DNA from 3 places in the Paenibacillus sp. JNUCC32 genome. Region 3 is predicted to be linked to each of the others. Evidence: predicted binding sites of a transcription regulator. Region 3 holds the regulator's gene; each other region holds the start of a gene.
The links. Region 3 encodes Rex, which represses fermentation and respiration genes when NADH is low (regulators of the CRP and FNR family bind a similar motif). Its sites were predicted from a motif close to TTGTGAAATATTTCACAA; they were not measured.

Region 1: a site for Rex is predicted at 2,004-2,021, ahead of ric (iron-sulfur cluster repair di-iron protein). Genes of this name have one in related genera too.
Region 2: a site for Rex is predicted at 1,682-1,699, ahead of JNUCC32_RS15420 (nitrate/nitrite transporter). Genes of this name have one in related genera too.

The regions. Positions count from the first base shown of each region.
Region 1 covers NZ_CP062260.1:2,471,157-2,474,438, forward strand. The annotation lists gene JNUCC32_RS11035 (DUF421 domain-containing protein) at 1-23, opposite strand, end outside; gene JNUCC32_RS11040 (methyl-accepting chemotaxis protein) at 204-1,073, opposite strand; gene ric (iron-sulfur cluster repair di-iron protein) at 1,276-1,974, opposite strand; gene JNUCC32_RS11050 (Ig-like domain-containing protein) at 2,201-3,282, opposite strand, start outside.
Region 2 covers NZ_CP062260.1:3,425,920-3,429,201, forward strand. The annotation lists gene JNUCC32_RS15415 (YwiC-like family protein) at 1-57, opposite strand, end outside; gene JNUCC32_RS15420 (nitrate/nitrite transporter) at 110-1,624, opposite strand; gene JNUCC32_RS15425 (response regulator transcription factor) at 1,779-2,426, opposite strand; gene JNUCC32_RS15430 (sensor histidine kinase) at 2,423-3,282, opposite strand, start outside.
Region 3 covers NZ_CP062260.1:3,173,037-3,176,318, reverse strand. The annotation lists gene dinG (ATP-dependent DNA helicase DinG) at 1-1,452, shown strand, start outside; gene JNUCC32_RS14155 (redox-sensing transcriptional repressor Rex) at 1,518-2,183, shown strand; gene JNUCC32_RS14150 (amidohydrolase) at 2,158-3,282, shown strand, end outside.

The DNA of each region.
Region 1 (3,282 bases), 700 kb from region 3:
TCTTGGCTTTCAAAAAAATCCAATTCCTTCAGCCCTTTCCCACAAAATCTGACATATTCAGTAAGTTCCCCTTATGCTTCAATCTCTATGCAAGATCGAGTATATAAAGGAGATCCTCAATCAAATAAAAAAAGAAGAAATACATCAGCGTATTTCTTCTTCCTGCAAATAAAATTGAAGAATTTAGGAGAGTCTCGGTTATCCTATTGCTTATTTTCTTTGGAATACAAGGTTTCTTCAGCAACCTGTGCCAGTTCCTCAGCCTTGATGCTAATCTCATGAATCGTTGCCGAGAACTCCTGAATCGTCCTTGACTGGGTATCGGTCAGCGTGTGGATATCGGCAAAAGCATGATTTAGCCGCTGCAAAAATTCTTGAATATTCTTGGTGATGCCATTAATCTGGTCCACATTCTCTTTGGAGCTTGTCGCCAGCTTCCGAATCTCATCGGCAACGACCGAGAACCCCCTACCGACTTCCCCAGCCCTTGCCGCTTCGATAGAAGCATTAAGGCCTAACATGCTGCTCTGATCCGAAATTTCCTTGACGACGGTGGAAATCTTGCCGATCTGCTGCGCACTGGAGCTAACCTCCGACATTTGGCCGGTTACGTCCGACACCCGATCGGTAAGGCGAGCGATGGATTGGTTAATATCTTCAATGGATGCGGTGGTCTGCTCGACAATCGCGGAAAAGCTCTCGGCCATCTCAAACAGCATATTCGCTTTTTCTAGGCTTGTACCCATGCCTACGCCGCCGATTACCCTGCCAAACTCGTCATGCAGCGGGATCGCCCGTGCAGCAAGCGGAAATCCAAACAGCTCTTTCGGAACGACTGCCGATATAGCTTTATTATTGCGGATGGCATCGGTTACGATATCCCCCTCCACGAGCGGGTCCCCAGGCTTGACGTTCAGCGAAAAGGTTCTTCCCGGAATGTTGATGATGAGCTTCTCCGTGTCGTAAATGCCAATCGTGATGTCATCATTCGTAAGACTTTTCAGAAGTGGAGCTACCTTGACAAAGGCCCCTATCATCTCGTGCTGTGTTTGTTCTTCAGTTACATTGCTCATGCTATCTCCCCCAACCCTTCATACGGGTGCTATTGTCCGCCATACCGTGTCCTTAAGCTTATTGGCGTATCATTGGGAACTGCATCTTCCCTTCTGATCACTATATTTATCGTCCGAATGCAGCGAATCGTTGAGTAGGATGACGGGCTGGAACAATAAATATCCCTTCCTCATTCGGTGAGGAAGGGACGTTGTCGAAAGGTTATACCGCTTGGCGCAGCCGCTCAAACAATATGTTGTTTTCCAGATGGATATGCTCGAAGGTATCCTTTTCAAGCATGGCTAACCGTTGAAAGACAAGCCGATACGTACCGCAGGCATCAGCCGGAAGCTCGAAATCGGATGTTACGTCCCGGAGCTCCTGCAGCAAGCTGCCGGCATGAGCATGTTCATGCTCCAGTTCGGATACGTGCGGCTTAAGCTCTGCTGCCGCTTGGTGGCTAGGGTCCGCCACAAATTTCAAGATGAGCGGAAATACACGTTCGTCCTCGTCCTTCGTATGCTCCAGCAGCTCCTTTTTCAATTCCGAGAAGAGCACCTGCACGCGAAGCAGCTCGGGATGGCGATCTCCATGCACACGGGCCAATTTCGTTACATAGGGCGTTAATGCCGGTAATTCATCACGGAGGAAGGCATGATGTTTTTGTTGGATGTGATCAATCAGTTCGGATTCCTTCAATGAAGCGGGACGGCTTTCCTGGTAATCGGCAAACTTGCTCTCTACGGACCGAACCTGCTCCAGAACGACGGCTGGATCCAGAAGACGCTGCTTGGCTGCCTCTTCCAAAGGCACCTGGCCGCCACAACAAAAATCGATGCGGAGGGATCGAAATAAATCCGCGGTTTGCGGGATAGATGTCACAATATCGGATACTTGGCTCTGAAGCGTGAATGAACTCATATTCAAACCTCCCTAGACTTAATACGTGTTTGTGAACTTTTTCACTCTTACAACTCAAGTATATGAAACTCCCATCCCCGCATATGTGATTGCAGTCATACTGAAATGTAACACTATGTGAACGATAGTATCGAAAGGACCACAGTAGCCAGGACAACAACAAACAGGGATGAAATCATCCCTGTTTTGTTCTCAAAGCTGCCCAGTTTCTTCGTCATCGTTCACATTACTCGGCCTTCGGACCGATGCCTGTCTTCGCCGAGATATTTACATTGGAAAATGTGGAAGTATTGTATTTCCACGTCTCGTTGTTAACTTTAGCCGCATCCGCCACAAGCCCGACATAGACTTGCTTCGGCAAATCGACTTGGACGTTTCCAACCGTGGTCCAGCTGGTTCCATCTTGAGAAACGAATGATGTGAATTGATTATCCTTGCGGACAAGCTTGATCCAATATGGCAGCTGAAATTCCTGTTCCGGCTGAATCCTCGCGACCTCGCCGCCCTCCTCGGCTCGACTAAGGGTTACGCCTCTTTTCCCCGTGCGAATATAAGGGACGACAAGGGAAACGAACGGGGCATCCTCTTTCAGGCTCTCGCGGAACATGATTCCGGCTTCCGCTTCCTCATTCGTCGGAGTGATGCTTTCAATCCGGGCAACGATTTCAGCATCTCCCTTTACCTTCTGATATGCAAAATGAAAGACGTCCTTCGTGCCGCCGATATCACCCGCGGATTTGACGGTCACTTCGCCCGGCGCGCCGCCGAGCTGCGTATGTCCCGGAATTCCCGGACTGCCGACATCGGCCGATTTCCAAGGCCTGATGCTCCCTTTAGTGTTCGCATGAACGACCACGCTCGTTGAGAATGCCATCGTGCCTGTATCGTCGATCGCTTTTGCGGCCCAGTAATGGGTGCCATCCGCAACGTCCGTCCACTGATAGCGGAACGGCATGCTTTCGTCCTCTCCAACCTTCTCTCCGTTCCGGTAAAACTCCACCTTGGTTACGCTGCCGTCTTCATCGGAAACGGACGCTTCAATCGTGACGTTCGAGCCGGCTTTTACCACCGTGTTGTTTGCCGGGGCGGTAATGACGGCTGAGGGATTGGCCGATCCGTTTCCTGGTATGGAATTCAGATAAAGCTCCAGATTCGTAAATCCTTCGTTATTGGTCATATTGCGGTCGCTCGGATCTATCGGGTCCAGCCCATGGGCGATCTCCCAATCATTCGGCATTCCATCATGATCGTCATCTTCTATTGTGGAAACAACCGGCTCCACGAGCGGATATCCGCCCACCTCATTCT
Region 2 (3,282 bases), 250 kb from region 3:
AGAGACCATGGCCCAGCCTCCATGCTCCCGCGGAATCACAATCCTCGTCTTATTCATGCCTCTCTCCCTCTCCATCCATCAGCTCGCACCGACAACGATTCATCTCTTGTCAGCCGCTCGAAGCATTGCCGGACGAATGGTATGTAATATCGCTAAAGGTACCCACATAATGAATGATGTCGCCGGATTCGTCCCTTACGGCATTAATGGTCAACAGCTCCAAATATTCATCCCCGTTTTTCCTGCGGTTCCAAATCTCCCCCTGCCAGCTTCCGCGTTCCATGATCTCAGACCACATCGCGCGGTAAAACGCCGGCGATTGCCTTCCGGACTTCAGCACGCTCGGATTTTTGCCGAGCACTTCCTCCTCCGAGTATCCCGTTAGCTTCGTGAATGCCGGATTGACGGCACTGATCCTTCCGCCTGGATCCGTTACCAGAATCCCTTGGCCGGTGGAGTTAAACACCTCGGATTGCACGGCAAGTTTGTCCTGGTAGTACATCCATACCACAACGACGAAGCTCGCAAGCGCAACCTGCGACAAAGCCATGAAGCCGATGGAATACTGCCCCGTAACCGAATGGATAAAGGAAAGCATCAGCGGCGGAAAGAAACCGCCAAGACCGCCCATCATGGACACGATGCCATTCACGATGCCGGCCTGCTTGTTGAAATAAAGGGGCACGAGTTTGAAAATGACCCCGTTGCCGAGACCCGCACCAACGGCTATGGTTAAGCAGCCGGCCGTATACAAGCCGATGGACGGGGAGAATGCCAACAGGATAGCCGCAGCCGTCAGCCCCAGGAATACGCCCATTAATAAGAACAGCGGTTTAAATCGATCTGCAAGCCAGCCGCCGACGGGACGCAAAAAAGTCGCGATCATGATGAACCCGGCCGTCCGCATCCCGGCATCCACCTTGGCCAGCTCAAAATGAGAAACCAGGAAGTTCGGCAAGTACACCGTAAAGGCTACGAACGAACCGAAGGTAATGAAATAAAAAAGCGAGAAAAACCACAGTTTTTCATTCTTATATACACCCTTGATCTGTTCCATGACCGGTGTTTTCACCTTGATTTCTTTGCGGTCGCCTAAAAAAACATTGAATAATGCAAATATCAGCAGCAGGATCAAATACAGCTGGACGGTTTTGGACCATCCGATCCCCGTTGCGATGACCGGTGCGGCAAACGTGGTAATGGCTGTACCGATGTTGCCCATCCCGTAGATCCCATTGACCAGTCCCAGCTTCTCTTTTGCATAGTATTTCGGCAATGAGGTCACGCCCACCGAGAACACGGCCCCACCGATCCCAAGGAACAAGCCGCCGATGACCAGATGCGTAAAGGATGAAGCCACGCTGATAAAATAGACCGGAAACAGCAGCAGGATGAAGCTGGATATAAAAACAATTCGTGCTCCGACCACGTTGGCGTAATAGCCGAGCGGTATCCGCAGAACCGAGCCCAGCACCACCGGAATGGCCGTCAGAATGGCGATCCGGTCTGCCGGAATGGCGATATCTTCTCTTATGAACGGCAGGAGCGCGGAGATGATGACCCATACCATAAAACCAAGCACCAGATTCATTGTTTGCAGCGGAAGCTGCAGCTTTTTGATCATTCCCATCACCTTTTCCAAAGCGTAATGAATGGCATATTGATCCCCAGCTCCTATTGTACGTGCACCTATTCACAATGCGAATAGGGAAGTTCCCTGAATCTCTCCGGGGAACTTCCCTATTCCTTACCGCAATCACCCTGCTTATGCGCCATAATTAAAAATCCAGCAGTTTTTTCTTCAGCGCATATTCCACTAACTCCGGGCGGCTCTTCAATTTCAGCTTTTCCATGATTTTGGCCTTGTGCGCTTCCACCGTTTTGACCGATACAAATAGTTTTTCCGCGATTTCCTTGTTGCCATAGCCCTTCGCGATCAGCGGCAGGATTTCAATCTCCCGTTGGGACAGACTGTTGAACGGATCCTGCTCCGCGCTCTCGCTGTCTTTCTTGATAAATTCCCGGACCAGGGACGTGGCCATCTGGGGGTGGATGTAGGTTCCTCCCTTATGGACCATCCGGATGGCCGAAATCAATTCATCATCCGGCGCATTTTTGAGCACGTAACCCGAAGCTCCGTTCTTCAAAACATGGAACAGGTAATCGTCATCGTCATACATGGTCAGGATCAAAATTTTCGTTTCCGGAAATTCGCTGCTGATCTTGCCTGTGGCAATCAATCCGCTCTCGCCGGGAGGCATGCTTAAATCCATCAACAGCACATGCGGCCGGTGCTTGGCCACCATGGCGTATGCCTCGATGCCGTCTGCCGCCGTCGCGACGACCTCCATATCCTCTTGGTAATTCAGAATCATGGAAAATCCGCTGCGGACCACGGCATGATCATCCGCGATCACAATTTTCATGTTCCCCTCACCTCCGCCTTGCCGCTGCTCGTAAGCGGGATCTTCAGCTGAACCGTCGTCCCCTCGCCGGGAGCGGAAACCAAAGTAAACTGGCCACCGACGAGCTCAGCGCGTTCGCGCATTCCGTACAGCCCGAGTCCGGTTCCCTTGGCTTCGTCAATGATCATGTTAAATCCGGCGCCATCGTCCCGGACGGTTAACTGAAGGCAGCCGTTCTCCTCGCATAATCGGACATGAACCTCGTCCGTTCCCGAATATTTCAAGGCATTTAACACCGCTTCCTGGCAAACCCGGTACACCACCGTTTCAATCTCGCTGCCATAGCGGGCCGCCGCCAATTCGGCAGAGAATTCAACCAGCATGCCGTAATTCTTCCCGATCCATTTGAAATGGGAGCGGAAGGCAGCCTCCAGCCCCAAATCATCGAGGGAAGCGGGCCGAAGCTCGACCGACAAATGCCGGATATCATCCAGCAGCCTCGTTAAAGACGCCTCGGTCTGGTGCAGCTTCTTGAGCACATCCTCGCCCACATTCATATATTTAACGACGCGCAGGTCGACCAGCGAGCTTAAGAGCTCCTGAGCCACGCTATCGTGCAGCTCGCGCGAGATCCGCTTGCGCTCGTCCTCCTGTGCCTTGATGACGTATTTCAGCATATTCGTCCGCTGCAGCATTTCCTGCGTTTTCTGCTGCTTCGTCAGATCGAGGAGCATCATCACCCGGATGCCGCGGGCTTCATCGATGGTATGGTAACTGGCCGCATAAGGAACAATTCCTTCAGACCGCGTCTTCAGATAGACTTGGAACGACGAGAATTCTCCATCCGGATAATCCAGATAGCATTTGGAGCAGGAGA
Region 3 (3,282 bases):
GATGTCGCCGGCAAGCACCTTGGCTTGCAGATGAAGTATTTTTCGGTGGTCCATACCTTGACCCGCATGTACAAAGACAGCCGAAGCGGGCAGCTCCCGGCTCTGCGCCAGCTGCTGCAAGCTTCGCCGCACGAGAAGGCAGTCGAATGGTCTTCCGTCATCGACCGTTTGTATCCGGACCTCATTACCGCAAAAGAGAACTGGGATCGGCTCAGCGATCAATTGTTCGGACTGCTTCCGGAACGCGGAGACGCTTCTCCGGGAGATGCCGGCCAATTCTCGCTCCGCCTGTCCCCGCTTAAGAAGCCGAAGGATTGGGATTCGATGGCCGAACTGGAGCATCAAATTCATCTGACGCTGGGCGATGTCGTGCGCAAGGGCGATAAACTGATCGCCGAAATGAAGGAAGATTTGGATGACTACAGCGCGGACAGCCTGTTAACCGACCTATCGGGCCTATTTAAGGACCTGGCCTCGCATCGCGAAGACCTGCGCTCCTTCATGGCCCTGAACGATGAGGGCACGGTATACTGGATGGAGGCGAACGGCAATTTCCGCAGCAAATCGCTGCAGTTGTATGCCGTGCCCGTCGACGTGAGCGCTCATCTGAAGGAATTGTTTTTTGACAAGAAACAAAGCGTGATTCTGACATCGGCGACCTTGTCGGTGGACAAATCGTTTCAGTTCATGATCGAAAACCTGGGTCTTCAGGAAGCGGCTGAAGCGGGGAACCTGAACACGGTTCAGCTCCCGTCCCCGTTTAATTACAGGGAACAAGCCCTTCTTGTCGTGCCGCGCGATTTTCCGAGCGTGAAGGGATCGGTTGGGGATGCACTCTTTGTGAATACGCTCGTGAAGTCTTTGGCCGATACGGCCGTCGCTACGCATGGCCGCATGCTCGTCCTGTTCACTTCGTACCGGATGCTGCGCCAGGTGCACGAGCCGCTGAAAGAAGCGCTGGCATCAAGCGACATCACGGTATTGGGACAAGGTATGGACGGAACCAGCCGTACCAAGTTAATCCGAAGATTTCAGGACAGCAGCGCTTCCGTGCTGCTGGGCACCAGCTCCTTCTGGGAAGGGGTAGACATCCCGGGCGAGGCGCTGACTTGTCTTGCCATCGTCCGGCTTCCGTTCCAGCCGCCGAATCACCCCTTGGTCGAGGCCAAGAGCGAACTGCTGCAGCAGCAGAAGAAGAATCCCTTCATGAAGCTTTCGGTTCCGCAAGCGGTCATTCGTTTCAAACAGGGGTTTGGGCGTCTGGTGCGAACAGCACAAGATAAAGGGATCGTGATCGTGTACGATACGCGGGTCATTGAATCCTATTACGGGAAGTATTTCTTATATTCCTTGCCGGGGCCGAAGATGGAGCATATGCCGACAGAGGGGATCGTTCCCCGAATTTCGGAATGGCTGCAGGAAGAGGCAAGCGCGGGAAACCAAGCGGAATAAAGTGAAACCAAGCACGATCAACAAAAAAAGATGTAGTTATTAACCTATTATTAGGGGGAGCATGCATGAAATCGGAAAAAATTTCGGAAGCCGTGGTCCGCAGATTACCTGTATACTTGCGCTATTTGAATGAGCTTCAGAAGAGGGAGGTTTCCACGGTTTCCTCCCAGGAGCTGGGACAGAAGCTGGACCTCAATCCTGCTCAAATTCGTAAGGACCTGGCGTATTTCGGTGATTTTGGACGGAAAGGGATCGGATATGATGTTTCTTATCTGATCGAGAAGATTCGCCAGATTCTGAAGCTGGACCAGAAGATCAATGTCGCATTGGTCGGGGCCGGTAATCTTGGACATGCATTATCGAATTACAATGCATTCCTGAAGGATAATATGAAGATTGTGGCGATTTTCGATTCGTATTCTCCCAAAGTTGGTATGAAAATTAACAATTTGGTCGTACAGCCGATGGAAGAGCTGGAGAAGACGGTTCATGAGCACGGCATTCGAATCGGGATTATTACCGTTCCGGATTTCGAAGCGCAGAACGTAGCGAATCAGCTTATCGCCTCAGGGATCGAGGCGATTCTGAACTTTGCGCCAACCATCCTGAAAGCCCCAGCCCATATCCGGATTCATACGGCTGATTTTACAACGGATTTGCAAAGTTTGGCCTATTATTTGGATAACGGCAAGGAGGATGCAGCACATGACAACAACGAAGTGGATGGTTAAGAACGGAACGTTTGCAGTACTGGAGGAAAGCCAATCCGTGCTTCGCGGATACCTGGTGGTTGAGAACGACCGGATCACGTACCTGGGCGAAGAGGAGCCCGTCGTGGAAGAGGGGACAGAGATTATCGACGGAACCCATCTGTTCTTCCTGCCCGGATTGGTGAACACGCATGGACATGCCGCCATGTCGCTTCTTCGCGGCTATGGGGACGATCTGGCGCTGCAGGTATGGCTTCAGGAAAAAATGTGGCCGATGGAAGCCAAATTCACGTCACACGACGTATATTGGGGCACATCGCTCTCCGTGCTGGAGATGATCAAGGGCGGAACCACGACGTTTGTGGATATGTATGACCATATGGATCAGGTCGCGAAGGTTGTCCAGGACTCGGGAATGCGCGGCGTCCTGACGCGCGGCGTAATCGGTTTATGCCCGCCCGAGGTACAGCAGCAGAAGCTGGATGAGGCGGTGGCATTCGCGAAGGATTGGCATGGCAAGGCTGACGGCAGAATTACGACGATGATCTCGCCGCACGCGCCTTATACCTGCCCGCCGGATTTCATCGAAAAATTCGTTCAAGCATCCCATGACTTGAACCTGCCTTTGCATACCCATATGTCCGAAACGGAAACTGAAGTGGCTCAGAATGTTAAGGACTACGGGCTTCGCCCCGTTGCCCATTTGGAGAAGCTGGGCATGTTCTCCCGTCCTACGCTCCTTGCCCATGCCGTTCATCTGACCGATGAGGAAATCGAAGTCTTGGCCAAGCATCAAGTAGCCGTATCGCATAATCCCGGAAGCAATTTGAAGCTTGCCAGCGGAGTCGCCCGCGTACCTGCGCTGCTGAAAGCCGGCGTAACGGTGTCGCTCGGTACCGACGGACCTGCTAGCAACAATAACCTGGATATGTTCGAAGAGATGCGGCTGGCTGCCCTGATCCATAAAGGAGTAAGCGGGGATCCGACGGCCATTCCGGCCTCCGAAGCGCTCCGAATGGGCACGGTATACGGAGCCAAGTCCGCTTTCCTTGAGGATATCGGTATGCTCGCGGTTGGGATGAAAGCCGATATGATCGCATTGAATACGGATCAGGCGCAT